3 regions of the Bradyrhizobium sp. cf659 genome follow, and region 3 is predicted to be linked to each of the others. Evidence: predicted binding sites of a transcription regulator. Region 3 holds the regulator's gene; each other region holds the start of a gene.

Region 1 (10,316 bases), on a different contig from region 3:
GCGAAGGCGCCAATGTCGCGGTGTGCGCACGCAACGCGGATCAGGTTGCGGCCACCGTCGCTGAGCTGAAGGCGAGCGGTATCAGCGCCACCGGCAGCCCGGTCGACGTCACCGACGGCGCGGCGCTGAAGTCCTGGGTCGAGGGCGCGGCAAAGGAGCTCGGCGGCATCGACATGCTGTTCTCCAATGCCGGCGCGATGGCGCAAGGTCAGGATGCAGCGTCCTGGGAGCAGAACTTCCGGCTCGACGTGCTCGGCGCCGTGCATGCATTCGATGCCGCGCGACCGTTCCTCGAAGCGAGCGGCGAGACAAGCGGTGACGCGGCCTTCGTCATCATCGCCTCGATCTCGGCCGCACAGGCCGATCTCGCGAGCTCCTACGGCCCGATCAAGGCGGCGCTGATCCACATGGCCAAGGGGCTGGCGCGGCAATACGCGAAGAAGAAGATCCGCGTCAACGTGGTCTCACCCGGCACCGTCTACTTCAAGGGCGGCGTCTGGAACATGATCGAGCAGAACATGCCCGAGCGCTACAAGGATGCGATGAAGCGCAACCCGACCGGCCGCATGGCAACGCCGCAGGAGATCGCAAGCGCGGCGGTGTTCCTGGCCAGCCCGGTGTCGTCGTTCACCACCGGCTCCAATCTCGTCGTTGACGGCGCGATCTCGAACCGGGTGAATTTCTAGGGGCTGGCGCGCGGGACTCCCTCCGCTGTGATGGCCGGGCTTGGCCCGGCCATCCACGCGCTGCCGCGCGCAGAAGACGTGGATGCCCGGGTCAAGCCCGGGCATGACGACTGAGAGTGTGGCGCGCGGTCGCTCAACAAACTCGATCTCGTCCTGGCGAAAGCCAGGACCCATAGCCACCGAGAGCAGTTTGGCGAAAACTCCCAATGGCCATCGGCGAGCGTAACAACGACCCGTTGGGGTAATGGGTCCTGGCGTTCGCCAGGACGACATGGGAGAGAGATGACATCCTCAATGAAAATCCCGGGACGGCGGCAGGATGCGGACGTTGCGGGGATGGCGGATTTTCTGCGCCGGCGCGTCGGCGTGATCGCGGCGGTCGTCGTTGAGCGGCTCGATCAGCGCGGCGCCTGATGGCACCGGATGCTTGCGGGTCAGCGCGTCGTTGGCAAGGCCGATCAGATCGTGCGAGCGGTCGACCATGCGCTGGGCGATGAGATGCGTCACCTTCTCGGGGCTGCTCTGGATATAGCCTTCGACCAGGATGAGACGCGCGCCCATCACTTCCTTGCGGTACTGCTCCATGATCTTGGGCCACACCACGACATTGGCGATGCCGGTTTCGTCCTCGAGCGTCATGAACACGACGCCGCTAGCGCTGCCCGGCCGCTGCCGGACCAGCACCACGCCGGCGCAGCGGACGCGCCGCCGCTCGTTCTGATGATTGACGTCCTTGCAGGCGACGACGCGCTCGCGCGAAAACGTCTCGCGCAGGAATTCCATCGGGTGGCCCTTCAGCGACAGCCGGATGGTCTGGTAGTCCGCGACCACCTGCTCGGGACGCGGCATCACGGGCAATGGCTTTGCATGCTCGTCGGGCTGCTCACGGGCGGTGGCGGCCTCGAACAGCGGCAACGGCACGCCGTCGGGCAGCCGCCGCACCTGCCACAGCGCCTCGCGGCGATCGAGCCCGAGCGAGCGGAACGCGTCGGCATCGGCGAGCAGGATCAGCGCGCGCTTGGGCAGGCCGGTGTCGCGGGCGAAGTCTTCCAGCGAGGTGAAGGGACGGCGGTTGCGGGCGGCGACGATGCGGTCGGCCCAGTCCAACTCCCCGCCGTCATTCCGGGGCGTCGCGTCAGCGATAAACCCGGCATCCTTTCCGCCAGGCGTAGGCGGCCCGATGGATTCCGGGCTCGCGCCAAGCGGCGCGCCCCGGAATGACAGCTGAGAACGTTTCAAACTCTCTTCGTCTTCATCGAGCCAATGGAAACCGTCGATCTGGCGGAAGCCCAGGCGCACGGCGCAATATTTGCCGCCAGTATTCTCCAGCGTGTTCTGCGCAAAGCTGTAGGACACGTCGATGTCGCGGACCTCGACGCCGTTCTTGCGGGCATCGCCGACGATCTGCGCCGGCGCGTAGAAGCCCATCGGCTGCGAGTTCAGCAGGCCGCAGCAGAACGCGTCGGGGTGATGATATTTCAGCCACGAGGAGATGTAGACGAGCTGCGCAAAACTCGCCGCGTGGCTCTCAGGAAAGCCGTAACTGCCAAACCCCTTGATCTGGTCGAAACAGCTTCTGGCGAAGTTGGGATCGTAGCCGCGCGCGACCATGTTGCCGATCAGCTTGTCCTCGTATGTGCCGATGGTGCCGACATTGCGGAACGTCGCCATCGAGCGGCGCAGGCCGTTGGCCTCCTCGGAGGTGAATTTGGCCGCCTCGATCGCGATGCGCATTGCCTGCTCCTGGAACAGCGGCACGCCCTTCGTCTTGTGCAGCACCTTGTAGAGCTCGTCCGCGGGACCATGCTCGGGCGATGGCGAGGGATAGCTCACCTTCTCCTGGCCGTTCCGCCGCCGCAAATACGGATGCACCATGTCGCCCTGGATCGGCCCCGGCCGCACGATCGCGACCTCGATCACGAGGTCGTAGAACGTCCGCGGCTTCAGGCGCGGCAGCATGTTCATCTGGGCGCGGCTCTCGACCTGGAACACGCCGAGCGATTCCCCGTCACACAGCATGTCGTAGACTTTGGGATCGTCCTGCGGAACGCTCGCCAGAACCCAATGCTCGCCCTTGTGGTCCGCGATCAGATCAAAACATTTGCGGATGCAGGTCAGCATGCCGAGCGCGAGCACGTCGACCTTCATCATGTTGAGCGCGTCGACGTCGTCCTTGTCCCATTCGATGAAGGTGCGGTCGTCCATGGCGGCGTTGCCGATCGGCACATAGGTGTCGAGCCGGTCCTGGGTGAGCACATAGCCGCCGACATGCTGGGAGAGATGGCGCGGGAATTCGATCAACTCGGTCGCAAGCTCAACCGCGAGGTTGATCATGGGGTTTTGCGGATCGAGCCCGGCCTGCTTCACCTGCATGTCGTTGAGGCCACTGCCCCAGCTCCCCCAGACGGTGTCGGCGAGCGCGGCGGTGACGTCCTCGGTCAGGCCCAGCGCCTTGCCGACGTCGCGGATGGCGCTGCGCGGACGATAATGAATGACGGTGGCGATGATCGCGGCGCGGTGGCGGCCATAGCGGCGATAGACATATTGCATCACCTCCTCGCGCCGCGAATGCTCGAAATCGACGTCGATGTCGGGCGGCTCCAGCCGCTCTTTGGAAATGAAGCGCTCGAACAACAGATCGACCTTGGTCGGGTCGACCGAGGTGATGCCGAGCACGTAGCAGACGGCCGAATTCGCCGCCGAGCCGCGGCCCTGGCACAGAATATTCTGGCTGCGCGCGTAATGGACGATGTCGTGCACGGTGAGGAAGTAGTGCGCGTATTTCAACTCGGCGATCAGCGCGAGCTCTTTCTTGAGTGTGGCACGCAGCTTGTCATCGATTTCGCCGGCGAAATATTTATCGACGCCCGCCCAGGTCAGATCCTCCAGATGCCCTTGCGCGGTCTTGCCCGGCGGCACCGGTTCGTCCGGATATTGATATTTGAGCTGGTCGAGCGAGAAGTCGATCCTGTTCACAAAGCGCATGGTCTCCGCGATCGCCTCGGGAAAGTCCCGGAACAGCCGCGACATTTCTCGTGGAGTTTTGAGAAAGCGCTCGGCATTGGCCTCGAGCTTCCGTCCGACCGCCTCGATCGTGGTCTTTTCACGGATGCAAGTCAGCACGTCCTGGAGGGGGCGGCGGCCGGGATCGTGGTAGAGCACCTCGTTGGTCGCGAGCAGCGGCACCCTTGCTTTTCCCGCGAGATCATCGAGCCGCGCCAGGCGACGCCGGTCGTCGCCGCGATAGACCAGGCTCGCCGCCAGCCACACGCCATCGGCGCGGGTCGCCTTGAGCGTTGCAAGAACATCCAGCGCCTGCGCCGGCTCGAAGCGATGCGGCAGGGTCAGGACCAGAAGCTGGCCTTCCGAAAACTCGAGGAGATCAGGGAAGGTGAGACGACACTCGCCCTTCTCGATCCGCGTGATGTCGTCGCCGCGCTTGCCCCTGGTGAGAAGCTGGCAGAGCCGTCCATAGGCTGCGCGGTCGCGCGGATAGACAAAAATGTCGGGCGTGCCGTCGATGAAGACGATGCGCGTGCCGATCAGCAGCTTTGGCTTGTGCAGCACCTTGTCATTGTCGAGCTCCTTGTAGGCCCGCACCACGCCGGCAAGCGTGTTGTGATCGGCAATGCCGATCGCGGGAATGCCGAGGATGCTCGCCTGATGCACATAGGCGCGCGGATCCGAGCCGCCGCGCAGGAACGAGAAGTTGGTGGTGATGCCGATCTCGGCATAAGCGGACGCGGTCATGCGAAGAGACCGTGCACATACCAGCCGGGAGGAACCGGCTTGCCGTCGTCGTCGAACACCTCTCCCTCGTAAAGACCGTCGCGAAAAATCCAGAAGCGCAGGCCTTCGGCATCCTCGATGCGGAAATAGTCCCGCGTGAACTGCTTGCCGTCCTGCCGCCACCATTCCATGGCGATGCGTTCGGGCCCTTCCACGCGCACCACCGCATGCAGTGCGCGGCGCCAGGTGAATTGATGCGGCGGACCATCAGGCACGGTCGCGAACGGCACCTTGATCGGCTCAGGCTTGTCGAACAGCCGCAACGGGCGCAGCGGCGGCTCGCTCTCGACACGTGCCGGCCATTCGGCCTGCATGGCGGCGGCGAGATGATGCTGCGCCGGCGCGGCCATCACCGCACATTCAGGGATATGCGTGTCCTGCGGCAGGTGCACGACGACGCGCTTGCCACCGATCCCCGCGGCGATGCGGTCGATCAGCGCGGCGAGCTCGTCATTGTCGTGGACATGGGCGTCGAGATCGCGCTGCTCCTGCACCACGATCTCGGTGCGGCTCGCCGACAGCCGCACCATGTCGAAGCCGAAGCCGGGATCGAGGGGATCGGCGAGCGCATCGAGCCGCTCGCGGAACAGGCGGTCGATGACGGCGCTTCGCGTCACCGGACGTCCGGTCTCGACCATGATCGCGCGCACCACGCCATCGGTGCGGAAGAAGGCGGCCTCCAGCCGCCGCGCGCCCTTGCCCTGCTTCTCCATGGACGCGATCAACGTGTCGGCGAGCCGCGACAGCGTCATCGCGATCATGGTGTCGGTCGCGATCGGCTCGGCAAAGCGCTTCTCCACGATGTAGTCAGGCAGCGGCTTTCGCGGATTGATCGGCGCATCGCCCTGCCCCAGCGCGTGCGCGAGCAGCGTGGAGAACCGCGCGCCGAACCGCGCCGTGATTTCGTGGGCGCTGCGCGATGCGACATCGCCGATGGTCTTCAGGCCGGCGCGGCGCAGGCCGGTGGTGATGGCCTCGCCCGCGCCGAGCGCGGACACCGGCAGCCGGCTGATCGCCTCCGCCTCCCCGCCATCGGCGACGATGGTGCCTGTGACCTGCCGCGTCAGCGTGCGCGCGCAGACCGAGGTGCCGGCAATCGCCGCGCTGACGGCAAAGCCTTGCCGGCCGAGCGCGCGAACCAGCGTCTGCAACAGCGCGGCTTCCCCGCCGAACAGATGCGCGCAGCCGGTGATGTCGAGAAACAGCCCGTGCGGCGGATCGAGCGCAACCAGCGGCGTGAAGCGGTCGCACCAGTCGGCGATGTCGCTCAGTGTCTTCGCATCGGCGACGACATCGGCATCGAACACCCGCAAGTCCGGGCACATCGCCCGGGCATTGGCCAAGGGCTGGCCAATATGCAGCCCGAGACGCGACGCCGCATCGTCGAGCGCATGGATCACCAGCGCATTGGTGTCCTTGATGACGACGACGCTTGGCTCGTTGTCCTTATGCAGTCCGGCGCTGCCAAGAAACCGCTGGATCCGGTCGATGGGCAGGCGCGGCAGCCACAGGCTGAGGATACGACGACGGTTCACTGAACTGGCACTCATCACATTTCCATTCCATGATCCACCGGCCGCATGGGCCATGACGATTACGCAACAGCTCGGCATCGAAGCGCGGCGCGCCCCAGGCACTCCACATCGAGCCCGGCGGCGAATGCGCCGCACGCAGCATCCATCGTGTCTCCGCGGTCGAGGGCAGCGGCTGCGCGGCCATCCGCAGCAGCAGGCCGGTGACGCCGGAGCCTTGCGCGGCCAGCGTCAGCTTGCGGCTCGCCACGAGATCGAACTGCCGCGTCTCGCCCCAGAGCTCGAGCACGACCGCGCCGAGCGCATCGCAGGCGAGTGCATCGGCCGAAGTGCGCAGCGCACTCTCCACATCGGCCGCACGCACCATCACCACGCGGCGCGGGTCGAGGCCGAGCTCGGCGAGCCCGCTCATCGACAGCGCGCCGGCTTCCAGTTCCGAAAAATCCTGCCGCACCCACAGCAGCGGCCGGCGCGCGGTCACGCGTCCCGCAACGCCCATGACAAACCCGGTCGCGGCGGCGCCCTGGCGCCCCTCGCAAAACACCTCGTGGATCGCCGCACGCGCAAGCCCGCCCTTCAGCGCGCTGTCGACCTCGCCGTGGCCAAGCGCGACGCGATCGTGCTGATGCACGACCTCCGCCGTCTCGATGCGCTCGATCTGGCCGCGCAAGGTCGCAAGCGCGCTCATGCGTGCGCCGCTCATGCTCGCCGCTCCTTTGAGATGAGTGCCGTGGCTCAAAAATAAGAACCCGTGGCTGGCTCATTTGTTCATGATATGTTCTAATATAAAGCTAACGGCGCCCTGGGAGTCAATCGAATTGGCGCGCCTTCGGATTCATGAGCGGAATCAAGAGGATTCGAGTGCCATGTACCTCGTCACCCTGGACAGCGAGACCGATTTTGACGGCTGGCGCAAAGCCGCACGCGCATTCGCCCTGCATCACGTCGCCCCGGCGGACGTGGTGTGGCACGTGCAAGGCCAGACGGACGACCAGATGCCCCCCGGCCTGTCCGAAGCGCCGAGCCTTCCGCCGATCGAGACCGAGAGCACGTTCACCGTGCCGGCCCATTTCATCGAGCTTGCCCGCGTCGCGATCCTGCATCGTGGCGGCGAGCGTTTTGCGCTGCTCTATCGCCTGCTCTGGCGGTTGAAGGCCGATCACGACCTGCTCGCAACGATGAGTGATCCCGACGTGGCGCAGGCAACCGCGATGGCTGGCAGCGTGCAGCGCGATACGCAGCGGATGCGCGATCTCGTCCGCTTCCGCGAGATCGGGCGCGAGCAGAAGGCGCATTACGCCGCCTGGTTCGAGCCGGAGCATCACATCGTCGCATTCGCCGCGCCGTTCTTCGCGCGTCGTTTTGCCGACATGCCCTGGTCGATCCTCACGCCTGACGTTTGTGCCCATTGGAACGGTCACGCGATCTCCTTCACGCCTGGGATCAGCCGGGCGGAGTGGCCGGCCCCAGGCCGCCTGGAGGAAACCTGGCGGCGCCATTTCCAACCCGACCGGCTGACGACGACTGACGCGCCGGTGAAGCGCCGGAGGAACCTCCAGGACGCATCGACACTTGGATCGATACTTGGACCCCTGCTCGCCGATGCCGAACGCTGGACCGGCGGACGGATCTCTCCACGTCCGGAAGCCATCATGGGACACAAAGCAGCCGCCAACGATCTCGAAGCGCTCCGCGAGGAGGCCGCGCATTGCCGTGCCTGCCCGCTCTACAAGGACGCGACGCAAACCGTGTTCGGCGAAGGGCCGAAAGACGCCACCATCATGCTGGTCGGCGAGCAGCCCGGCGACAAGGAAGACCTCGCCGGCCATCCCTTCGTCGGCCCCGCCGGCCAGATGCTCGACCGCGCGCTGGAGGAAGCCGGCGTCGATCGCAAGAAGGTCTATGTCACCAACGCGGTCAAACACTTCAAATTCGTGCCGCGCAGAAAAATCCGCCTGCATCAGAAGCCGAATACACAGGAGATCCGGGCATGCCGGCAATGGTATGAGCGGGAGCTGGCGGCCGTTCAACCCGATCTCGTCGTGGCGATGGGCGCCACCGCCGCACAAAGCGTGTTCGGCAAGATCACCCCAATCGGCAAGACCCGCGGCCGGCTGATCGACCTTCCCGACGGTTGCAAGGCTTTGGTGACGGTGCACCCGTCCTATCTGCTGCGGCTGCCCGATCCGGAGGCCAAGGTGCTGGAATATCAGCGCTTTGTCGAAGATCTGAAGATCGCGGCCAACTTGCAGAAGAAATCCGCGCGCGCCGCCTAAATCGCCTAAATAGCGGCGGGAAAACGCCTTTCAACCGCCGCTTGTCATCCAGCCTTCAAATCCATCGCGGACAATACCCTTACCTGAAAGTTAAGGGGCGTCCTGACATGACCGATGTAGCATTCGACCGCGCGGTAGCCGATCCCGCGCCGATCCAGCCGGCCTCGCGGCCAAATCTCGACAAGGGCTTCAATCCGCTGACGATGATCCTGTTCTTCGGCATCCTCGCCGCGGGCCTGCTGTTCGTCGCCTACAGCATCTATGCCGACGTCAACGCGACCGGCACGCGGGTGACGACCTTCCTGCCCTACATCCTGCTGTTCGTCGCGCTGCTGATCGCGCTCGGCTTCGAATTCGTCAACGGCTTCCACGACACCGCCAACGCGGTGGCGACCGTGATCTACACCCATTCGCTGCCGGCCGAAGTCGCCGTGATGTGGTCGGGCTTCTTCAACTTCCTCGGCGTGCTCCTGTCCTCCGGCGCGGTCGCCTTCGGCATCGTCTCGCTGCTGCCGGTCGAGCTGATCCTTCAGGTCGGCTCCAGCGCCGGTTTCGCGATGGTGTTCGCGCTTCTGATCGCCGCGATCCTGTGGAATCTCGGCACCTGGTTCTTCGGCCTGCCCGCCTCGTCCTCGCATACGCTGATCGGCTCGATCATCGGCGTCGGCATCGCCAACGCCGTCATGCGCGGCCGCGACGGCACCTCGGGCGTGGACTGGAGCAAGGCGACCGAGATCGGCTACGCGCTGCTGCTGTCGCCGCTGTTTGGCTTCATCTGCGCCGCTGTGCTGTTGCTGCTCCTCAAATTCGTCGTGCGCAACCCGGCACTCTATTCTGCGCCCGAAGGCAACAAGGCGCCGCCGCTCTGGATCCGCGGCCTGCTGATCGCGACCTGCACCGGCGTCAGCTTCGCCCACGGCTCCAATGACGGCCAGAAGGGCATGGGCCTGATCATGCTGATCCTGATCGGCACCGTGCCGACCGCCTACGCGCTCAACCGCGCGCTGCCGGAATCCCAGGTCGCCCAGTTCCAGAAGACCTCGGAGGCCGCCTCCAAGGTGATCTCGGCCAAGGGCGCCGGCCACAGCATCATCGGCGATCCCCGTCCGGCGGTGACGCAGTACATCGCGCTGCATCACATCAACGAGGGCACCTATCCCTCGCTCGCCGTGCTGGTGAAGGATGTCGGCGACCAGGTCGCCAAATACGGCACGCTGAACAAGGTGCCGGCGGAAGCCGTCGGCAACACCCGCAACGACATGTACCTGACCTCGGAAGCGATCCGCTTCCTGATGAAGGACAAGGAAAACGATCTCAGCAAGGAAGAGGTCGCAACCCTCAACGCCTACAAGGGCTCGCTCGACGCCGCCACGAAGTTCATCCCGAACTGGGTGAAGATCGCGGTCGCTATCGCGCTCGGTCTCGGCACCATGATCGGGTGGAAGCGCATCGTGATCACGGTCGGCGAGAAGATCGGCAAGACCCATCTCACCTATGCGCAAGGCGCCTCCGCCGAACTCGTCGCCGCGGCCACGATCGGCGCCGCCGACGTGTTCGGCCTGCCGGTCTCGACCACCCACGTGCTGTCGTCCGGCGTCGCCGGCACCATGGCGGCGAACGGTTCGGGCCTGCAATGGTCGACCATCCGCAACCTGCTGATGGCCTGGGTGCTGACGCTGCCCTGCGCGATCATGCTGTCGGCCACGCTCTACGTGATCTTCTCGCGGATCTTCTGAAGACCTCTCCTCTCCCTCTCCCTCTCCCCGTTCTTACGCAGGGCTGTCCGGGGAAGTTAGGCATAGGATAGCTCGATCTGGTCTGGGTGGCTGTGGGATCTGCGTTTGCTTGGGTTGATGGGTGGAGGCTTGTCGATTGCGGCGATGGCCCGGCGCGTGAATAGAAGCTGGCTGACGAGTTCAGCGAACCTGATCGGAAGCATGGCGAGGCAGTTGGCTTTGGCGGCGATACGCAGCAACAGGTAGGCGATCATTGCGGCAAACACCTGGAGCCGGACCGCATTGTCGTTGGCGCCG
Region 2 (10,316 bases), on a different contig from region 3:
GAGATCAACGAGGCCTTTGCCGTGGTGGCGATGGCGGCGCAGCGCGATCTCGGCATTCCCCGCGACAAGCTGAACATCAATGGCGGCGCCTGCGCGCTCGGCCATCCGATCGGCGCCACCGGCGCGCGGCTGATCGTGACGCTGCTGCATGCGCTCGAGGCGCAGAACCTCAAGCGCGGCGTTGCCGCGCTCTGCATCGGCGGCGGCGAAGCCACGGCCATCGCGGTGGAGCGGCTGACGCACTAGCGGCAATGTCCGAAATTGAGGGAAGTCTGACATTTGAGACTTCCGGCAAATGTGCCAGATTGCAACGATGACACGGGTCCCGCGCGGGACCGCCAACCCTGATTGAGGCCCAATGATCTCGAACTGGCTCGCGGCAACACTCAGCCGCCGCAATATCCACTACGGCTGGGTGATGGTCGGCGTGACCTTCCTGGCCGCGCTGATCAGCGCCGGCACGGTCGGTGCGCCCGGCGTGTTCATCGTTCCCCTGCAAAAGGAGTTCGGCTGGAGCACGGCGGAGATCTCGTCCGCGCTGTCGATCCGCTTCATCCTGTTCGGGCTGATGGCGCCGTTCGCCGCCGCCCTGCTCAACCGCTACGGCCTGCGCAACGTCACGCTGACCGCACAGCTGATCGTCGTCTCGGCGCTGGTCGCATCGCTCGGCATGACCGAGGTCTGGCAGCTGATAGCCCTGTGGGGCGTCGTGATCGGCATCGGCACCGGCATGACCGCGCTGGTGCTGGGGGCGACCATCGCCACGCGCTGGTTCGCGGCGCGACGCGGCCTCGTCATCGGCATCATGACCGCGAGCGTCGCCACCGGTCAGCTCGTGTTCCTGCCGCTGCTCGCAAGCCTCACCGAACGCTTCGGCTGGCGGCTGGCGCTCGGCTTCGTCTGCATCATGCTCGGCGTTTCCGCACTCGCAGTCCTGCTCGCAATGCGTGACCGTCCGAGCGACCTCGGCCTGCGCCCGTTCGGCGACGAAGGCACCGAGCCCGTGCCCGCCCCGCCCGTCAACCACGGCTCGATCACCGCGGTGGCGCTCGGCACGCTGCGCGACGCCTCGAAATCGAGTGCGTTCTGGATCCTGTTTGCGACCTTCTTCGTCTGCGGCGCCTCGACCAACGGTCTCGTCCAGGTCCACCTGATCCCGATGTGCCTCGATTTCGGCATCCCGCAGGTCCAGGCCGCGAGCCTGCTGGCTGCGATGGGCATTTTCGACTTCTTCGGCACGATTTTCTCGGGCTGGCTGTCGGACCGTTACGACAATCGCTGGCTCCTGTTCTGGTACTACGGCCTGCGCGGGCTCTCGTTGATCTTCCTCCCCTTCAGTGATTTCTCGTTCTATGGCCTGTCGATCTTCGCGATGTTCTACGGCCTCGACTGGATCGCCACGGTGCCGCCGACCGTGCGCCTCACCGCGCAGAAGTTCGGCCCCGAGCGCGCCAACCTGGTGTTCGGCTGGATCTTCGCCGGGCACCAGCTCGGCGCCGGCACGGCCGCCTTTGGTGCGGGCCTGTCGCGAACGCTGCTCCAGAGCTACCTGCCCGCCTTCTTCATCGCCGGCGCGCTCTGCGTGTTCGCCTCGCTGATCGTGCTGGCCCTGTCGCGGCAGCCGAAGCCGAAGACGCAGGCCGCGATGGCGTAAGCCACCCTAGTACCGGATCGTGGTGGTGACGCCGAAGACTGCGGCGTCACCGATCCGCGAAACGCCGCTCGGATCGTTCGGGTTCGGGATGCCGCCCGAGGGGCGGAACACATACTGGAAATACGGCGCCACCAGCCAGCCCGGCTTGACATGCGCCTCATAGATCATCTCGATCAGGGTCTCGTTGCTGCGCACCGGGCTCTGCACGCCGGTGAAGGCCTGCGTGTCGAGATCGAGATTGCGGGCGGTGTTCGAGATCCGCATATAGGCCATCGCGACGCCGAAGCGATCGAGCGGACGGCTTGGGACAAATCCGACGAAGCCGATGCCGCCGTCGACATAGAGATCGATCAGATTGCGGTCCGGCGGGCCGTAGGCGATGCGGCCGAAGGCGGTGATGCCGGGGATGGACGCAGACGTGCTGTTGTCCTTCACCTCCGGCGGGCGGTAGAGCACCTGCTCGATCACGGCGAAGATGCCGTAGTTGCCGCGAAGCTTGGCCGGAACGCCGCTTCCAGAGGGATCGGCGATCGACAGGCCCTCCGCGGTAAAACGCTGGCTGTCGAACGAGCCATAATGCTTCCAGGCGCCCGGCGTGAAATTGCCGGCGAGCGGACGGCCGCCGATATCGATGTCGTAGTTGAAGCGGACCTGCCCGATCACCCAGGGCGGATCGTTGACGCGGAATGCGAGGCCGTGATGGTCGCGCAGCTGCGGATCGGCATCGCCCGGCCCGGACGGATCGCCGTTGAACACCGCGCCATAGGCGGTGATCTGGTCCGACAGCGCGGCCTTGACGCGAATGCCGGGCACCGCGATCGGCGGTGCCGGGCCGCCGGCCGGGAGGTTGCTCGCCTTGATGGCGGGCCAGCCGAAGGTGCCGTTGATGAAGAGGTCGTCGGTCTGGCTGTCGAAGAACTCGACATCCGCGGCCTGCTGGCCGGCCCTGATGTTCAGCCTGTCGCCAAAGAAGCTTTGCTCGAAATAGGCGTTGTAGAGCCGCTGGTCCGGCAGCGCCTCGATCTCGCTGATGGTGGCGAGGTTTTGCACGTAGTTGCGCGAGAGCCCGCGGCCGTAGATCACGAAGGCGTTGGCATAGAACCGGCCGCCGGTCCAACCGACGAGCTTGTCGAGATCGGCATCGACCGAGAGATCGAGGCGACCGAAATGGATGGCGCCGCGCGCAACGCCGCCGGACACATTGCCAATATTGTCGGCGATATAGGTGGCGCCGAAATTCAGGCCCTTGTTGGCGAGCCCGTCATGCCATTCGTTGAACCATTTTGGCGCCAGCCACTCGGCCGCGCTTTCGTCCTTGGCGCCGGCGCGCGCGCTCGTGCTGGCCAAGGTGCATGCCAGCGCAATTGCAGCCACGCTTCGCAGCGGAGATCTGTCGGCAGTGCCGTTCACGGCTGGTGCGCTACTTGAAAATGCCCGTGCGCCGCATGAACAAATAGGAGGCACCGACCGACGAGGCCATCAGCACCGCCGCCCAGAGAAATCCACTCTCGACGTCAGTCAGCGGCAGGCCCTTGGTGTTCATGCCGAAGATGCCGGTGATCAGCGTCGGCGGCAGCAGCAGCGAGGTCACGATGGAGAGCGTGTGGAGGTGGCGGTTGCTCTCCTCCTCGTTCTTGAAGCGCAGCTCCTCCTCGAGCAGGCGGCTGCGCTCGCGCAGCTCGACGATGTCGTGATCGAGGCCATCGAGCCGCTGCGCCAGCTTGCCGGCGTGGATCCGCAAGGCCGGCGACAGGTGATCGGTGTTCTTCTGGTCGAGCCGGTGAAACAGCACGCGCAGGCCGGTGAGCTGACGATGCAGCCTGACGCAGGTCCGGCGCAGCCGGCCGAGGGTGCGGCGCATCTCCGGCCTCGCCTCGTCGGCGAGGATGCGTTCCTCGATGCCGTCGATCTCCTGCCCGAGCTTGTCGGCCATCCTGTCCAGCGTGTCGGCGACCTCGTCGACGATCTTTTCCAGGAGATGGGCGACGTTGTCGACGCGGTAGCCGCCTTCGAGCACCCGGCGCGTCGCATCCGCCGAGCACAGCGCCTGATGGCGGCCACTGACCAGCAGGTGCTCGGTCATGGCGAAGCGCAGGAACGCGGTCTCTTCCGTGGGACTGTCGATGTCGCGCACGAGGTCGGAGAACACGCCGTAGACGCAGTGGTCGATGACATGGAGCTGCTGGAACGTGTCGTTCGACAGCAGCAGTTCGCGCGCAAGCGGCGGCAGCTGTGAGGCCGCAATCCACGGCCGCGCCCGCGCGTCGGTCAGGTTGAAATGCAGCCAGAGCCGGCCGTCATGGCTGAACTCGATCGGCCGGTCGATCGGCAGCGCCTCGGCGCTGCCGTCGCTGTGCAGTCGGAACGCCCAGACGAGGCCCGGAATGGCAGGCTCAGCCCCCGATATCGCGCTGACAAGCTTTGCCGGCTCAGCCATGGTCGCCCCAACCGTCAACACATGCCCCGTCTCCGGAAGATGGCTGACGGCATCTTCCGGACCTCGCGGGTACTCAATTACGCCTTTGTTACAGTATGATGATGGCGCCGCCCTACTCCGCGGCCAGCCCCGTCGCGGCCGCCGCCTCGGCTTCCCTGATGTAGTCGTGCACGACGCGGCCGAACGGCAGCGTCAGATCGGCGATGTAGTGATGCGCGCCGACGACGCGGCGAACCGGGAAATCGGCAACCGGCGCATTGACGTGCGGCACAAGGTGAAGACGTCCGGGCCCCATCCAGGAGCCCTTCGGCACGATATCGGTGAGGTTGATCGCGACGAGCTGGCAGACGTCGAGACGGCCGTCGACGCCCGGGATCATCTTCAGATTCACCTGCGTCTTCGACAGCGTCGCGCGGGTGAGATCGCCGTTGCCGGCCATGCTCTCGTGCTTGTAGCCCATCGTGCCCATGGCGACGAGCTGGCCGGCATATTCCAGCGTGCCCGTCAGCGTGTCCTTGACGATCTCGAGCTTGGGATGGGCGTATTTCTTGGGAAAGCCCCAGATCTCGCGGCCCGCGGCGATCGGCGGATCGTCGTCGAGATACATCTGCGAGACGAAGTTGACCTCCTCGCCATGCAGGCGCGCAGGGATGACGAGCCCGGACTCGGTGTAACTGCCGAAGCCGGAGGAGTCCGGCATCCTGATCCATTCGTAATGCACGATCGGCTGGTCGATCGGCTCCAGCGGCTCGGGCAGGCCGGCGCGGATCAGGTCCGGATCGGTCTCGTAGGTGATGACGAGGAATTCGCGGTTGACGAAGCGATAGGGACCGGCCGGATAGCTCGGTCCCGCGGCCGGCATGGACGGAAGTCTCAGCACATCTTCCCTGCGCATCGCTGGTCTCCTCATGTCTGTGATGCCTGCCCGGCAGCGTCGGGCGGCGATGCAAATTGCTAGCGGCCGTCATTGACTGCGATGTGAAGGATTTCCGTCAGGCGCGCGACCCACGTGCCATTCCCGTTGCGATTGACCTGCATGCAGATGATGCATCGGGCACCGACCCTGTCATCACGCCGTCACCGCGGGACGCAATCGTTCGGTGAAGGCAGGAGGCATCGCCATGGACGCCCGCACGTCGCAACCGACTTATCAGACCCATCAGCCTCCCGCGCGGGGCTGGCGTCCCGAGCGCTGCGACCGCGTCGCGCTGGTGCTGCAAGGCGGCGGCGCGCTCGGCGCCTACCAGGCCGGCGTCTATCAGGCGCTGCACGAGGCCGGCATCGAACCTGACTGGGTCTGCGGCGTTTCGATCGGCGCGATCAACTCCGCCATCATCGCCGGCAACAGGCCGGAGAAACGGTTAGATGCGCTGCAAGTCTTCTGGGAGCGCATCACCAACCGCAAGGTCTGGCACTACACGCCGGATGGCGACGTCTTCCGCCAGTGGCGCAACCTCACCAGCGCGTGGATGACGTCAGCCATGGGCCAGCCCGGCTTCTTCAGCCCGCACCAGGTCAATCCCTGGTTCAGCCCGGTCGGCGCCAGAACCGCGACGAGCTATTACGACACGACACCGCTGCGCGAGAGCCTGCGCGAGCTCGTCGACTTCGATCTCATCAACGAGAAGAAGGTCCGCTTCGCGGTCGGCGCGGTGAACGTGCTCTCCGGCAACTTCATCTATTTCGACAACGCCCATGACGAGATCGGGCCGGAGCACATCATGGCCTCCGGCGCCCTGCCCCCGGCGTTGCCGATGGTGCGGATCGGCACCGATCATTTCTGGGACGGCGGCATCGTCTCCAACACCCCGCTCCAGCATCTGCTCGACCAGGAGGACGCGCTCAATTCGCTGGTGTTCCAGGTCGACCTGTTCAGCGCTCGCGGCGTGCTGCCGCGCTCGATCCAGGACGTGATGGCCCGCCACAAGGACATCATGTATTCCTCGCGCACACGCCACAACACCGACGTCTATCGCCGCACGCACAATCTCAAGGTCGTGCTCTACAAGGCCCTGGCGAAGCTGCCGGAGGAGCAACTCTCCGACGAGGAGCGCAATCTCAAGGCCAGCCTCTGCCATATGCCCGAGATCGCGATCCTGCACTTGATCTACCAGCAGAAGGCTTATGAGGGCGACGCCAAGGACCACGAATTCTCGGGCACCTCGATGCGCGAGCACTGGGCCAGCGGCTTTGAGGACACCAAGCGCACGCTGAAGCGGCGCGACTGGATCAAGATGCCCGAGCAAGGCATGGGGCTGGTGGTGCACGACGTGCATCGGGAGACGGAGAGCGCGTAGCGCGGCGACGCTCGCGGCAAGCCTTCCGCGAAAAACTCGAAAACAACCCCATGCAATGTAGCCGATGGCCGGCGGCAGATGCCTCCTGCATCTGCAAGACCATTTGGCACGTTGGGCAAAACAGCGGCATCACGCCATCCTGCCGCAACCGTACGATGCTCAATGAAGGATGCTTCGCAGGGTATCGGCTGACCACGCAATCCCCTGCACGAGAGTCAACTCGGCTGCACCACATTGCGACGCGAACGGACGTGTCGCGGCTTGCCTTCGTAGCTGACACGAACTCTTCTGCCGAGGTCGGCGTCTCTCCCTCCTCGACCGCCCGACGTGCATGAAGATGTCAGCGCCGATATCCTTCAATCGGATGACGGCGTCGGATCGTGACTTTGATAATGAGTCACCACTGAGCGGCCATGAATTTAGCAGCGACAGGTTCCGCCTCACCAACAGCGAGTGACGAGACGATTTCGCCTGGTCTCGATTGCGAGGAGAGATAGAGATGGCGGTTAGAGCTAGTGTCGAAGATGAACGCTTCTATAAGAAGATAGAGAAATCCCTCGATACCACCGCTAGCTTCTGGACCTTCGCGTCCGAGGGACTGAAGACTTACGACAAATATCGGCGAAGCCCGGCCTCTGGGCCGCTCGCCAGGGCGCAAGCGCTCTTGCACGAGTATAACGAGAGCCCGGTGAAACCCGGCACTCTGTCGAAAGTTCTCGCCAAGGCGGACAAAGCCAAGAAGTACTACGAGTACGTCCGCAGAGTAGAGGATGCAGTTGACGAGACGAAGCGAGACGGCGCGCTTCTTAAGCTCGGCATCAAGATCTCCATGGACCTCGCCAAGAAATGGCTCGGCGCCTCGCTGACGACGCATCCCTACTATGCCTACCACAAGGTCATGCTCGACGCTCTGGCTGACGCACTCAACGCAGCCCACAACAGCAGATCCACCGTCGACGCCTATCGGCGAGCGGTATCCGCCGCAACCTCGACGGCCGTTGCGAAAGAGTTCAAGCGGCTGGAAGGCAGAAAGGTCGAGATCGTCGCGGCACATGTGGAGTTCACGGACAGGATAGGCGTGGCCGCCGACATCGCGCGCGGCTTGATAGACCAGAAGCTCGCTGAAAGAAAAATCCAACAATATGGCGGAACGGCTCGTATTGCCGCAGCCGTCGCCGATCTCCAGGCGTGGCGCGCGATGTGGGCCGGTCTCGCTTGCGAGTCGATGAAGCTCGTTATCATGGCAGGCACCGAGCTCAACGTTGCCGCCGCAGCGATGCACGAGATGCAACAAACGATGGCCAAGCTCATGGGCGGTGGCACCACCAGTGTGCTAGCCGGTCGTGGCGCCATCAACGCCATCGAATGGGAAAAGTACGATCAGATAGTCAACAGGCGGACGCCAGATCGGGCGGCGATGGACCCGGTCGCATTTGCACAGTCCAATCATGGCCGGGCCCTTGCCTGGACCACGGCCCTTGCAGAAATGTGCGATTTCGTCACAAGCGACGAGGTCTACTTCCCAAGCAAATTCAATACTCAGCTCGAGCGACTGAACAAAGTTCTGTACGTCTGATAAGCCTGTCTTTGTCAACGGTTGGGGTGGGCGAAGGCGAGCCGCCAATGGTCTGGCAGCCCGCCGAGGTCTCGTTCCTGCTTCAGTCACATATCGAGATTGATGTCGGCGTTTCCCTCAACTCGTCGTGCCGCGCGGGTTGACGACCGTATAGCCCCGCAAGGAACGCGCGTGCATTCTTGTTGCGTGTCCGCCCGAGTTGGCGTCATACGCCATCCAGATGTCTCCCCCGAGGTGCTGCTCCAGGACGAACACGTGGCCGCGTCGTGCCGCCACCATTCCCGGCGCTGGCGATGTCCGCGGAAAACGCAGCCAGTTGGCCGCAAGATTCAATTCCGGCATCATACGACCAAACACGCGCAGGGCCGCGCCGCAACCGCAGAAGGACGAAGGGCAACCGACCGGTCGACCGCCGACGACCCGATCGCCGGAGACATTCACCGCCGCAACGGCGTTGCCAGCGACGGCCATTGTGAGCTGTCTTGAATTGGGCGCCTGTGATGAGGACCTGGAAACGCGCTCGCGGCGCGTTTGCGAATGCGAGAAGTCGCAAGGCATGATGACATTGCATTCGGGCGCGTGATCAATGCGGTAGGGTCGTGCTTCCGAAGCAATAGAGCTGACGGCAACAAAGAAACACGCAAAAAGAACTGGCTTGAACATTGCAGGACTCCGAGTTGAAGGGTCCTGCCCCGGAAGATGAGCAACTGATAACAGTTTGGCTGAAATGGGCCTAAAGAACGGCCGAAAATGGCTGCATTTGCGAGCCGCTCTCTTCAATCCCCAATAAGCCACACGTTGCGACCGGAATGATTAACTCGCAGAGTACGAACGTCCGCCTTTGACACCTCCAGCGCTTGCGACATGCAACCGGCTTCGCGTTGCGCCGGAAGCGGAAGGTCGCGACCGCCGGCGACGCCGAAGGCGTTGCGCAGGAGTATTCGACGAGCCTTGTACATATCGTGTCAGAGTGGGAATTTCGCTCCCGCGAATTTAGGCACTAAAGCCAGCGTAAGGACGCTCAACTATGCTCACTGTCTATGGCGAAGGTCGTGGGTTCCGTGTCGTTTGGCTGCTCGAGGAATTGGGAGTGGCTTATCGCCTGCGCCCGGTCGATCTGCTCGCTGTCGAGAATGATCCCGATTTTCTTGCGATCAACCCCGCCGGCTTTATCCCGGCGCTACAGGACGGCGAGATGATCATGGTCGAATCGATCGCGATCCTCGAATACCTGCTTGCCCGCCACGGTCCGAGCCCGCTCGCCGTCGCCCCGGATGATCCGGCTTTCGGCGCCTATCTGCAATTCCTCCGTTTGGGAGAGGCTGGGCTCGCTGGACCAATGAACGCCGTCTTCGTCGGTCGCGCACTCGCGCCCGAAGCAGAGCGAAACGCCCGGGTCACGAACTGGGCACTAGAGACCTTTCATAGCCGGCTGGGATTGGTCATCCAGCGTCTCGCAAATCGTCCATTTCTCGCCGGAGACCAGTTCACTGCTGCTGACATTTCAGTGAGCTACGCTCTCCTGCTTGGTCTGCGAACCAGCAATTATACGCCGGGTTCAGTCGAGCGTGCCTATCTCGCCCGCACGACCACACGCCCCGCCTACGCCCGAGCGATGGAAATTTGCCAAGCCACCAAAGCTTGGTCGGAGAGATCACCGACGTTGTAGAGCCAAGTCGCGAATCCACTTCGAGTGGCGCGTGATCGAGCCACTTCCGCCCAATGAGCCGAGAGGCGTGCCGCGTGGCGATGACCGACAGGTGCTGAATGGCATCGTCTGGGTGTTGCGCTCGGGTGCGCCGTGGCGCGATCTGCCCGAGAGATCAATGTCTCGGTCCTCGCGCCAGATACCACGTGCGCCTATCGGGCGTTTGACGCGTCGGGCAGCCGCATCACGCCGTCATTGCCCGCCTGCATCCCGGTCAACCGCCGCCGCCTTGCTCAGCTAGCAGGTCTTCTGCTGCAGATGCTGAACGCATGTGCACGTCGTCGTCATCGTCGAGGAATACTTCACGTCGTAATATGGAAAGCTCGAGTTGGCCGGGCTGTTCGTCGAGCAGCGCGGGAACAGGTAATAGCTGTCGGTCAGCTTGACGGTGCCGGCGATCGTATAGCCGAGGTTGGGTGTGTAGTCATAGGACACCTCGCTCAGGACGAGTGAGATGTTGGCGTTGTTTGGATTGTTCGGATTGGTGGCGGTGAACTGGGACAAGGTCATCTGCTGACCCACGGTTCTCGCCCCCGACGAGTTCGTCGACGTGCTCCATTGCACCGTCGCATTGCCGTTGCTGTCGGTCGAGACTCCAGAGACCGTGATCGTCATCAGGGAGGTGCTGCCGTTCTTGACGGCAT
Region 3 (10,316 bases):
CAGCCACAGCGCGAGGCCGCGGAACAGGTCGAGCCGGAGCTCGCGCTCGCCGATGGCGGGCAGCGAGATGGCCGGCGCGGCCGCACGCGGCTTTGCGTCCACAGGCTTTGCTCCCGCGATCGTCGATCCCGTCACTTGGTCGGCAATGGTCATCGGGGCCAAAAAACCCTCGCGCAAATCGCGACGTTAAAAAAGGAGTGTACCGGTCCGGCCGTCGTCTCGCAAAGCGGCCAGATCACATAAGGGTGTCTTCCCTGGGGGTGTACTTCTCCGCGAATTCTGGCGGTTCGATGTCGCGAAAGCCGCCTGCGGCGTTTGGTTCCCGGCCGGGTTTTCGCTATGATGGCAGCCATGTACCGCGCCGTGACCCGCCAGATCGAAGTGACCGTCGAGCCGAACTTTGTTCCGGAACAGTCGTCGGCCGACCGCTCCCGCTATTTCTGGTCCTACACCATCGTCATCACCAATTCCGGCGAGGAGACCGTGCAGCTCAAGACGCGGCACTGGATCATCACCGACGCCACCGGCCGGCAGCAGGAGGTGAAGGGCGAGGGCGTGGTCGGGGAGCAGCCGACCCTGGCCCCCGGCGAGCGCTTCGAATACACCTCCGGCGTGCCGCTCTCGACCGCCTCTGGCTTCATGACCGGCCGCTACCTCATGGTCAGCGAGAGCGGCGAACGCTTCGAGATCGACGTGCCGACGTTTTCGCTGGATAGCCCGGACAACAAGCGGGTGTTGAATTAGGGGCGGTGCCGTAGGGTGGGTTAGCCGCAGGCGTAACCCACCACTTCTCTCTGCACACGGAAACCAAAGAGGTGGGTTACGCCGGGCAGATGCGCTTCGCGCATCTGCAGGGCTAACCCACCCTACGATGTCCGAGTTCCTGGCGCGCAGCTTCCCCCAATCCCGTCATTGCGAGCGCAGCGAAGCAATCCAGAATCTTTCCGCGGTGGCAGTCTGGATTGCTTCGCTACGCTCGCAATGACGGAGTATGAGGTGTGGGCTGGTTCTCCAGATGGCACTGTCATTCCCCGCGAAGGCGGGGAATCCAGTACGCCGCAGCCTCTCGGCTCCATCACAACCGCCTCTGGAATACTGGATCGCCCGCCTTCGCGGGCGATGACAGCGAGTGTGTAGTCGCAGACACGCCTTCGCAGCCTCGCGGCGGATTTCGCCCGAGTTTTGCTTCGTCGCTCCACCCTCTGAAGCCAAGAGGGCGCAGGGAAGGCCGGGTGCCGGCTGGCACCCGCGGTCTGCTGCGCGAGGTGGTGCGCAGAAGAAACCGCACACCCTGCGCAGTGGTTGGACGGCTTATGCCGTGCTCTCCCGGGAGCCGAGTTCCTTCTGGCCTCCCTCGCCTTCGCGGAATTCACCGGCACCGCGCCGGTTGACGCGACTGCCGCCTCCGCAAGAGCTTGACCGTAGCAACGACGGCCAGGACCACACGGTTTTGCCGTACGCACGGCTCGCCATTTCGCTGCGGTTTTTCTAGCCCTGTCGACGGAGCCGGAAACCTGCTGGCGAGACGAACCTGACAGCGCCGCTCGTCTGGCACGAGGTCTTGGGCTCACGGAGAGCAATCCGCCCTGCCCGCAACTCTCGCGTCCGACGCTGCCGCGTCCACCGCAAGCCCGGCTCGCGACAGTGACGACACAAGATCGCCCCTCAAGGATGAGCCGGGATCGGCGATACATACGACAAATCCGAATTTCGGTAAAGCGGAATATTTTCGCGCAGGCCGATTGACAGCGGACGACACAGGCACGCCCTCGCCAGTTCCGTCATCCCCGCGCAACGGCGAAGCCGTTGTCGCTGGAGGTGCGAGACAGGGACGCAACGCGTCCCATGGGGAGCCTCGGAGGATGAACGGCCCCGATGCAGCCGGGCCGTCGCCCTTCGAGGCTCGCCGAAGAGGCGAGCGCCTCAGGGTGACGGTGACGGAGCGGTGCGCGTTGCTTCCACATCGTCATTGCGAGCGCAGCGAAGCAATCCAGAGTCTTTCTGCGGATACAGTTCTGGATTGCTTCGCTGCGCTCGCAATGAGAGAGGATAGGTAGGAGTCTACGCGTCCTCCACGCCCGCCTCATCCGGCGTGAAATCGTACACCGACGAGCAGAACTCGCAGGTGACGACGACCTTGTCGTCCTTGACCATCGCGGCGCGATCGTCCGGCGAAAAGCTCTTCAGCATCGAGGCGACCGCGTCGCGCGAGCAGGAGCATTGCGCCTTCAGGACCAGCGGATTGAACACGCGCACGCCACGTTCGTGGAAGAGGCGGTAGAGCAGCCGCTCGCCGGACAGCTCCGGATCGATCAGCTCGACGTCCTCGACGGTCTCGATCAGCGAGCGTGCCTCGACCCAGGCGTCGTCTTCAGCGACGCTGTGCATTTCGGCGCCTTCGGGCGCATCGCCGGGATGCAGGTCCGCCTGCCGCGCGCGCTCCGGCGCCTTCGGCAGGAACTGCATCAGCATGCCGCCGGCACGCCAGCGATGCTTGCCGCCGTCGTTCGAGCGCCACTCCTCGCCGACCGCAAGACGCACGCGCGTCGGGATCTGCTCGGAGCGCAGGAAATATTCGTGGGCGGCGTCTTCGAGGCTGCCGCCGTCGAGCGCGACCAGCCCCTGGTAGCGGCTCATGTCGGGGCCCTGGTCGATGGTCATGGCGAGATGGCCGCGGCCGAGCAGCGTGCCGGAATCCCTGATCTCACCGAGGCGCGCGGCGTCGAAGCGGGCATAGGCGCGCAGGCGATCCGGCGCCATGTAGTCGACGACCAGGAACGACACCGGACCATCGGTCTGGGCCTGGAGGATGAAGCGGCCCTCGAATTTCAGCGCCGTTCCGAGCAGCGTGGTCAGCACGATGGCCTCGCCGAGCAGCTTGCCCACGGCAGCGGGATAATCGTGCTTGGTCAGGACATCGTCGAGCGCCGGACCGAGCCGCACCAGCCGGCCGCGCACGTCGAGCGCGTCGACCTCGTACGGCAGCACGGCGTCGTCGATCGGAACTGCCGATGGTGCGCGAACCGGGCCTTCAGGCCCGGTTTTCATGTCAGGGGATTGGGAAACCATGGCCGTCTATCTGGGGTCCGTGGGTGGGAAATGGAAGGGGGGCTGCGGCTGCATCCGGCATGCAGAATGGACGTATGCAGGCACGGCAAACTCAGTGTCGTCCTGGCGAAAGCCAGGACCCATAACCCCAAGCAGGAATTGTCGCGCGAGATGACAATTGCCGATCTTCGCCAAACAAAAGCCGGTGGTAATGGGTCCTGGCTTTCGCCAGGACGACAGTTGCATGTGAGGCGCCCGCCGGGCAGCGCCGCCTCACTTCACCGCGTCGAAGCACCAGGCCAGAATGCCCTTCTGCGCGTGCAGGCGGTTTTCGGCCTCGTCGAACACGACCGATTGCGGGCCGTCGATCACCTCGTCGGTGACTTCCTCGCCGCGATGGGCGGGCAGGCAGTGCATGAACAGCGCGTCGGGCTTGGCCAGCGACATCAGCTTGGCATTGACCTGGTACGGCTTGAGCACGTTGTGGCGGTGCTCGCCTTCCTTGTCGCCCATCGACACCCAGGTGTCGGTGACGACGCAATCGGCGCCGCGCACGGCGGCTTCCGGATCGGTGCCGAGCATGATCGGCGCGCCTGACGTCTTGATCCAGTCGCGCATCGCCTTCTTCGGCGCCAGCTCCGGAGGCGTTGCGACGTTGAGCTGAAACTTGAAGCGCTCGGCGGCATGCGCCCAGGACGCCAGCACGTTGTTGTCGTCGCCGGTCCAGGCCACCGTCCGGCCCTCGATCGGGCCACGGTGCTCCTGGTAGGTCAGGAGGTCGGCCATCACCTGGCAGGGATGCGAGCGCCGGGTCAGACCGTTGATGACGGGCACGGTCGCGTTGGCCGCAAGCTCCAGCAGCGCGTCGTGGTTGAGGATGCGGATCATGATGGCGTCGACATAGCGCGACAGCACCCGCGCGGTGTCGGCGATGGTCTCGCCGCGGCCGAGCTGCATCTCGGCGCCGGTGAGCATGATGGGCTCGCCGCCGAGCTGGCGCATGGCGACGTCGAACGAGACGCGCGTACGCGTGGAGGGACGTTCGAAGATCATCGCCAGTGTTTTGCCTTCGAGCGGCCTCACCGGCTGATGCGCCTTCTGCTTCGCCTTCATGGCGGAGGAGGCGTCGAGCATGCTCTTGAGCTCCGACAGCGGGAGCTCGTTGATGTCGAGGAAGTGCTTCGGCGACTTGCTCATCAGCTTGCCGCCCGCTTGGTCTGACTGGACGAGATCGCGGCGCAGGCGCGTTCGAGCCGCCCGACGCTGTCCTCGATCTCGGCTTCGGTGACGATCAGGGGCGGCAGGAAACGCACGACATTGTCGCCGGCGCCGACCGTGAGCAGCTTCTGGTCGCGCAGCGCCGCGACGAGATCGCCTGATGGCACCACGGCCTTGATGCCGATCAGGAGTCCCTCGCCGCGCACCTCGCTGACGATGTCGGGATGACGGTCGATCACGGAAGCAAGCTTCTGCTTGAGCAGCAGCGACATCTTCTGCACGTGGTCGAAGAAGCCGGGCTTGAGCATGACGTCGAGCACGGCGTTCGCAGCCGAGATCGCCAGCGGATTGCCGCCGAAGGTCGAGCCGTGCGAGCCGGGCCCCATGCCGGCCGCCGCCTCCGCGGTCGCCAGCACCGCGCCGATCGGAAAGCCGCCGCCGAGCGCCTTGGCCAGCGACATCACGTCAGGCGTGACGCCGGTGCGCCTGTGCGCGAAGAGATCGCCGCTGCGGCCCATGCCGGTCTGCACCTCGTCGAAGGCGAGCAGCAAGCCCTTCTCATCGCAGAGCTGGCGCAGCGCCTTGAGAAAACCTGACGTCGCCGATCGCACACCGCCCTCGCCCTGGATCGGCTCGATCAGGATGCCGGCGGTCTGCGGACCGATTGCCTTCTTGACGGCCTCGATGTCGCCATGCGGCACCTGATCGAAGCCATCCATCGGCGGACCAAAACCTTCGAGATATTTTGCAGATCCCGTTGCGGCCAGCGTCGCCAGCGTGCGGCCGTGGAAGGCGCCTTCGAAGGTGATGATGCGGTAGCGTTCCGGATGCCCCTTGGAGAAGTGGTGATGGCGGACCAGCTTGATCACCCCCTCCAGCGCTTCGGCGCCGGAATTGCAGAAGAACACGAAGTCCGCGAAGCTCTCATTGCACAGGCGCACGGCGAGCTTCTCGCCGTCCGGGCTCTGGAACAGGTTCGACATGTGCCAGAGTTTTGTCGCCTGCTCCTGCAACGCCTTGACCAGCGCGGGATGGGCGTGGCCGAGCGCGTTCACCGCGACGCCGGAAGTAAAATCGAGATAGCGATCGCCATTGGTCGCGATCAGCCAGCAGCCCTCTCCGCGCTCGAAACCGAGGTCGGCCCTGGCGAAAACGGGGAGCAAATGCGGTGCTGCGCTGTTAGTCATGACGGTCACTTGATGTTGCGGACGGTGTGAGCGTGCATTGCGCAACGCACCATTGACCGGCCCGGAAAACGAAACGTGCCGCCTTTTAAGGGCGGCACGCGCCACTATCTTAGGCCTGGTGAACCGGGTGTCAATGCCGCCCGAAAGCCTCGCGAAACGCTGAATCCGTAGTCTTGCGGTGCCGAATTTGCGGGATTTTGGCCACGGAACATGTGGAAGCGAGTCGGCGGACTCTTGCGCGTGAGTCACGCCATATTGTAGCGTTTGGCTTGTCAGATACGACATCTCGTGCAGCAGTTCTGATCCTCTAAGTCCTCATGTACCGGCGTAAACGTTCGGGCGCATCTGGTGCGCCCGGCGAGCCTTAAGGGATTCTGACGGCACGGGTTTTTTCGAGGCTTAGGCATTCGCCGCGAGGCGCCAGGATGGCAGCCGCACGGCGAGGGAAAGGGTGCAATGACGGTTTTGACCTGGTCCGACGATCGCGTCGAGCAGTTGAAAAAGCTCTGGGAGGCCGGATTGTCGGCCAGCCAGATCGCAGCCGAGCTCGGGAACGTGACCCGCAATGCCGTGATCGGCAAGGTGCACAGGCTCGGCCTGTCCGGCCGCGCCAAGAGCCCCTCATCGGCGGCTCCGCGGCCGCGCAAGGCGCGCCCCGCGCAGCACATGATGCGGGTCAGCCGCCCCATTGCGCGCGGCAACACCGCGCTGGCGCAGGCCTTCGAGGTCGAGGTGGAGGCCGAGCCGGTCACCTACGACAACGTGGTGCCGATGAGCCAGCGGCTGTCGCTGCTGGAGCTGAACGAGGCGACCTGCCACTGGCCGGTCGGCGATCCCTCGAGCCCGGATTTCTTCTTCTGCGGCGGCAGGGCGCTGTCGGGCCTGCCCTACTGCGCCCAGCACTCGCGCGTGGCGTATCAGCCGGCCGCGGATCGCCGGCGCGCTCCGGCCAAGCCCTCGCGGTGAGTTCGCGGATCTAGCTGATTGCAAAGACGGCGCCGTCACGCGATGACGGCTCGACATACTCCGATGTCGTCCCGGCCGAGTGCGCAATTGCGCACGGGGGGCCGGGACCCATAACCACCAGCAGGTGTGGTTACAGGGGCTCGGAGTTACCCTTCTCGCACAAACAATTGCGCCTTGGGGTTATGGGTCCCGACCTTCGCCGGGACGACACCGATATCGTGGCGACAGCTCGCCAGACCAACTCGCCCTGACTTACGTCTGCTCCGCCTTCGCAAAACGATCATCCAGCGCGTAGCCGGCGCCGCGGACGGTGCGGATGGGATCCTGCTCGCGGCCGAGATTGAGCAGCTTGCGCAGGCGGCCGATATGGACGTCGACGGTGCGCTCGTCGATGTAGATGTCGCGGCCCCAGACGCTGTCGAGCAGCTGCTCCCGCGAGAACACGCGGCCGGGATGCTCCAGGAAGAACTCCAGCAGGCGATATTCGGTCGGGCCGAGGTCGATCGGCCGGCCCGAGCGCGCCACGCGGCGCTTGTCGCGATCGAGCTCGATGTCGCCATAGGCGAGCACGGTGGCGAGCCGCTCGGGGCTGGCGCGCCGCAAGAGGCCCTTCACGCGCGCCAGCAGCTCCGGCACCGAGAACGGCTTGACGATGTAGTCGTCCGCGCCGGTCGCAAGGCCCCGCACCCGCTCGCTCTCCTCGCCGCGCGCGGTGAGCATGATGATCGGCAGCTGCTTGGTCTCGGGCCGGGTCCGCAGCCGCCGGCACAGCTCGATGCCCGACAGTCCCGGCAGCATCCAGTCGAGCACGATCAGATCGGGGATGTGTTCCTTGAGGCGGGTGTCGGCGTCGTCGCCGCGCATCACCGTCTCGACGTCATAGCCGTCGCCTTCGAGGTTGTAGCGGAGAAGCTCGGTGAGAGCTTCCTCGTCCTCAACCACCATAATGCGTGCGCCCATGGTGTCGTCGCTCCTTGCGTCTTCAGGTATTCGGGACCGTCGTGGCGAAGGTCGTCATGTCGCCCTTCGGCCGCTTGTCGGTGATCGCCTGGCCCTCGATCATGTAGAACACGGTCTCGGCGATGTTGGTGGCGTGGTCGCCGATCCGCTCGATGTTCTTGGCGCAGAACATCAGGTGGATGCAGAACGAGATGTTGCGCGGATCCTCCATCATGTAGGTGAGGAGCTCGCGGAACAGCGAGGTGCAGATGGCGTCGACTTCCTCGTCGCCCTTCCACACCGCCATCGCCGCCGGCAGATCGTGCGCGGCATAGGCGTCCAGCACCGACTTGACCTGCTGCTGCACGAGGTCGGTCATGTGCTCGAGGCCGCGGAACAGCTTGAGCGGATGGAAATCCGTCTCCAGCGCGGCGACACGCTTGCCCATGTTCTTGGCGAGGTCGCCGATGCGCTCGAGATCGGTCGCAACGCGCATGGCGCCGACGATCTCGCGCAGATCGACCGCCATCGGCTGGCGGCGGGCGATGGTGAGCACGGCGCGCTCCTCGATGCGCTTCTGGAGCGCGTCGAGCTCGGTGTCGGTGGCGACCACGCGCTGGCCGAGCGCGACGTCGCGGCGGATCAGCGCATCGACGGAATCGACGATCATGCGCTCGGCGATCCCGCCCATCTCGGCGACGAGCCGGGTGAGCTCCTGGAGGTCGGTGTCGAAGGCCTTTGCGGTATGTTCAGAACCCATGTTCCGTCTCCTCAGCCGAACCGGCCGGTGATGTAATCCTGCGTGCGCCGGTCGCTCGGCGACGTGAAGATCTTGCTGGTGTCGTCGAACTCGATCAGCTCGCCGAGATACATAAAGGCGGTCTTGTCGGAGACGCGCGCCGCCTGCTGCATGTTGTGGGTGACGATCGCGATCGTGTAGTTCTCGGACAGTTCCTGGATCAGCTCCTCGACCTTGGCGGTCGAGATCGGGTCGAGCGCCGAGCAGGGCTCGTCGAACAGGATCACCTCGGGCCGCACCGCGACGGTGCGGGCGATGCAGAGGCGCTGCTGCTGGCCGCCGGAGAGCGACAGGCCGGAGGCGTTGAGCTTGTCCTTGACCTCGTTCCACAGCGCGCCGCCGCGCAGCGCCTTCTCGACGCGGCCGTCCATCTCGGACTTCGAGATCTTCTCGTAGAGGCGGATGCCGAAGGCGATGTTCTCGTAGATCGTCATCGGGAACGGCGTCGGCTTCTGGAACACCATGCCGACGCGGGCGCGCAGCAGATTGAGGTCGAGCCTGGGGTCGAGGATGTTGGTCTGGTCGAGCATGAGCTGGCCGGTGGCGCGCTGGCCCGGATAGAGGTCGTACATCCGGTTGAAGATGCGCAGCAGGGTCGACTTGCCGCAGCCGGACGGGCCGATGAACGCGGTGACGCGGTTGGTGCCGAGCGTCAGGTTGATGTTCTTCAGCGCGTGGTGCTCGCCGTAATAGAAGTTGAGGTTGCGCACCGTCACCTTGGCCGGCGCTTCCGGCAGCAGCGGCGCCTGGGGCAGTCCGCCGGATGCGCTCATCGATACGGAAAGATCACTCATTTTGCGGTCCTCTCGGCGCCAAGGATGCGCGCGCCAATATTCAGGGCAAGAACGGTCAGGGTGATGAGCAGCGCTCCGCTCCAGGCCAGCTGCTTCCAGTAGGCGTAGGGGCTCTGCACGAAGTTGTTGATGGTCACCGGCAGGTTGGCCATCGTCTTGTTCAGGCTCAGGCTGAAGAACTGGTTCGACAGCGCGGTGAAGAGCAGCGGCGCAGTCTCGCCGGCGACGCGGGCGGTTGCGAGCAGCACGCCGGTGATGAGGCCGGAGCGGGCGGCGCGATAGGCGATCCGCTTGATCACCAGCGAGCGCGGCAGGCCGAGGGCGGACGCCGCCTCACGCAGCGCGTTCGGCACCAGCAGCAGCATGTCCTCGGTCGTGCGCAGCACCACCGGGATGACGATGACGGCGAGCGCGAGGCTGCCTGCGATCGCCGAGAAGCCGCGCATCGGCACCACCACCGCGCCGTAGATGAACAGGCCGATGATGATCGAGGGCGCCGAGAGCAGGATGTCGTTGATGAAGCGGATCACCGACGTCAGCTTGTCGTTGCGGCCGTATTCGGCGAGATAGGTGCCGGCGAACAGGCCGAGCGGCGCACCGATGCCGACGCCGATCACGGTCATGATCAGCGAGCCGACGATGGCGTTGAGCAGGCCGCCCTCGGTCGAGCCGGGCGGCGGCGTGTTCTCGGTGAAGAGCTGGAGATTGAGCCCGGCCACGCCGTTGTAGAGCAGCGTGATCAGGATCAGCGCGAGCCAGGTGACGCCGAAGGCGGCGGCGGCGATGCAGAGGCCGCGGATGACGAAGTCCTTGCGGCGGCGGCGTGAATAGATCGGGTTCATGGCCTTAGTTCCCCGCCTTCTTTTCCAGCCGCATCAGCATCATCCGGGCGGCGGCGAGCACGAAGAACGTCAGCACGAACAGCAGGAGGCCGAGCAGGATCAGGCCGGACTGATGCAGGCCGTCGCTCTCGGCGAACTCGGAGGCGATCGCCGCCGAGATCGTGGTGCCCGGGGCGAAGATCGAGGAGGAGATGCGGAACGAGTTGCCGATGATGAACGTCACCGCCATGGTTTCGCCGAGCGCGCGGCCCAGCGCCAGCATGACGCCGCCGATGATGCCGACACGGGTATAGGGGATCACCACGCTGCGCACGACTTCCCAGGTGGTGCAGCCGACGCCGTAGGCGGCCTCCTTCAGCACCGGCGGCACCGTCTTGAACACGTCGACCGAGATCGAGGTGATGAAGGGCAGCACCATGATGGCGAGGATCAGCGCGGCGTTGAACAGGCTGAGATAGGACGGGGGACCGGCGAAGATCGCGCCCAGCACGGGAACGCCGTCGAAGATCTTGATCATGAACGG

What was found. The regulator PhoB, encoded in region 3, activates phosphate uptake and scavenging genes when phosphate is short. The targets are predictions, from matches to a motif close to TGTCATNNANCTGTCAT.
Region 1: the regulator PhoB is predicted to act here: its motif matches at 8,326-8,342, upstream of BM118_RS27380 (inorganic phosphate transporter).
Region 2: the regulator PhoB is predicted to act here: its motif matches at 5,156-5,172, upstream of BM118_RS05880 (acetoacetate decarboxylase).

What each region holds. Positions count from the first base shown of each region.
Region 1 is NZ_FOQJ01000007.1:343,995-354,310, forward strand. It holds gene BM118_RS27355 (SDR family NAD(P)-dependent oxidoreductase) at 1-686, shown strand, start outside; gene BM118_RS27360 (error-prone DNA polymerase) at 978-4,436, opposite strand; gene BM118_RS27365 (Y-family DNA polymerase) at 4,433-6,025, opposite strand; gene BM118_RS27370 (ImuA family protein) at 5,922-6,710, opposite strand; gene BM118_RS27375 (UdgX family uracil-DNA binding protein) at 6,874-8,283, shown strand; gene BM118_RS27380 (inorganic phosphate transporter) at 8,391-10,019, shown strand; partial or broken gene BM118_RS27385 (transposase) at 10,076-10,316, opposite strand, start outside.
Region 2 is NZ_FOQJ01000001.1:1,171,443-1,181,758, forward strand. It holds gene BM118_RS05860 (acetyl-CoA C-acyltransferase) at 1-246, shown strand, start outside; gene BM118_RS05865 (MFS transporter) at 359-1,654, shown strand; gene BM118_RS05870 (carbohydrate porin) at 1,661-3,064, opposite strand; gene BM118_RS05875 (transporter) at 3,075-4,091, opposite strand; gene BM118_RS05880 (acetoacetate decarboxylase) at 4,204-4,986, opposite strand; gene BM118_RS05885 (patatin-like phospholipase family protein) at 5,213-6,388, shown strand; gene BM118_RS05890 (hypothetical protein) at 6,888-7,964, shown strand; gene BM118_RS05895 (hypothetical protein) at 8,082-8,627, opposite strand; gene BM118_RS05900 (glutathione S-transferase family protein) at 8,992-9,633, shown strand; partial or broken gene BM118_RS05905 (transposase) at 9,647-9,805, shown strand; gene BM118_RS05910 (TadE/TadG family type IV pilus assembly protein) at 9,910-10,316, opposite strand, start outside.
Region 3 is NZ_FOQJ01000003.1:236,251-246,566, reverse strand. It holds gene BM118_RS15195 (OpgC domain-containing protein) at 1-153, opposite strand, end outside; gene apaG (Co2+/Mg2+ efflux protein ApaG) at 352-744, shown strand; gene BM118_RS15180 (Hsp33 family molecular chaperone) at 2,062-3,069, opposite strand; gene argF (ornithine carbamoyltransferase) at 3,322-4,245, opposite strand; gene BM118_RS15170 (aspartate aminotransferase family protein) at 4,245-5,453, opposite strand; gene BM118_RS15165 (GcrA family cell cycle regulator) at 5,910-6,419, shown strand; gene phoB (phosphate regulon transcriptional regulator PhoB) at 6,672-7,379, opposite strand; gene phoU (phosphate signaling complex protein PhoU) at 7,402-8,118, opposite strand; gene pstB (phosphate ABC transporter ATP-binding protein PstB) at 8,130-8,951, opposite strand; gene pstA (phosphate ABC transporter permease PstA) at 8,948-9,793, opposite strand; gene pstC (phosphate ABC transporter permease subunit PstC) at 9,798-10,316, opposite strand, start outside.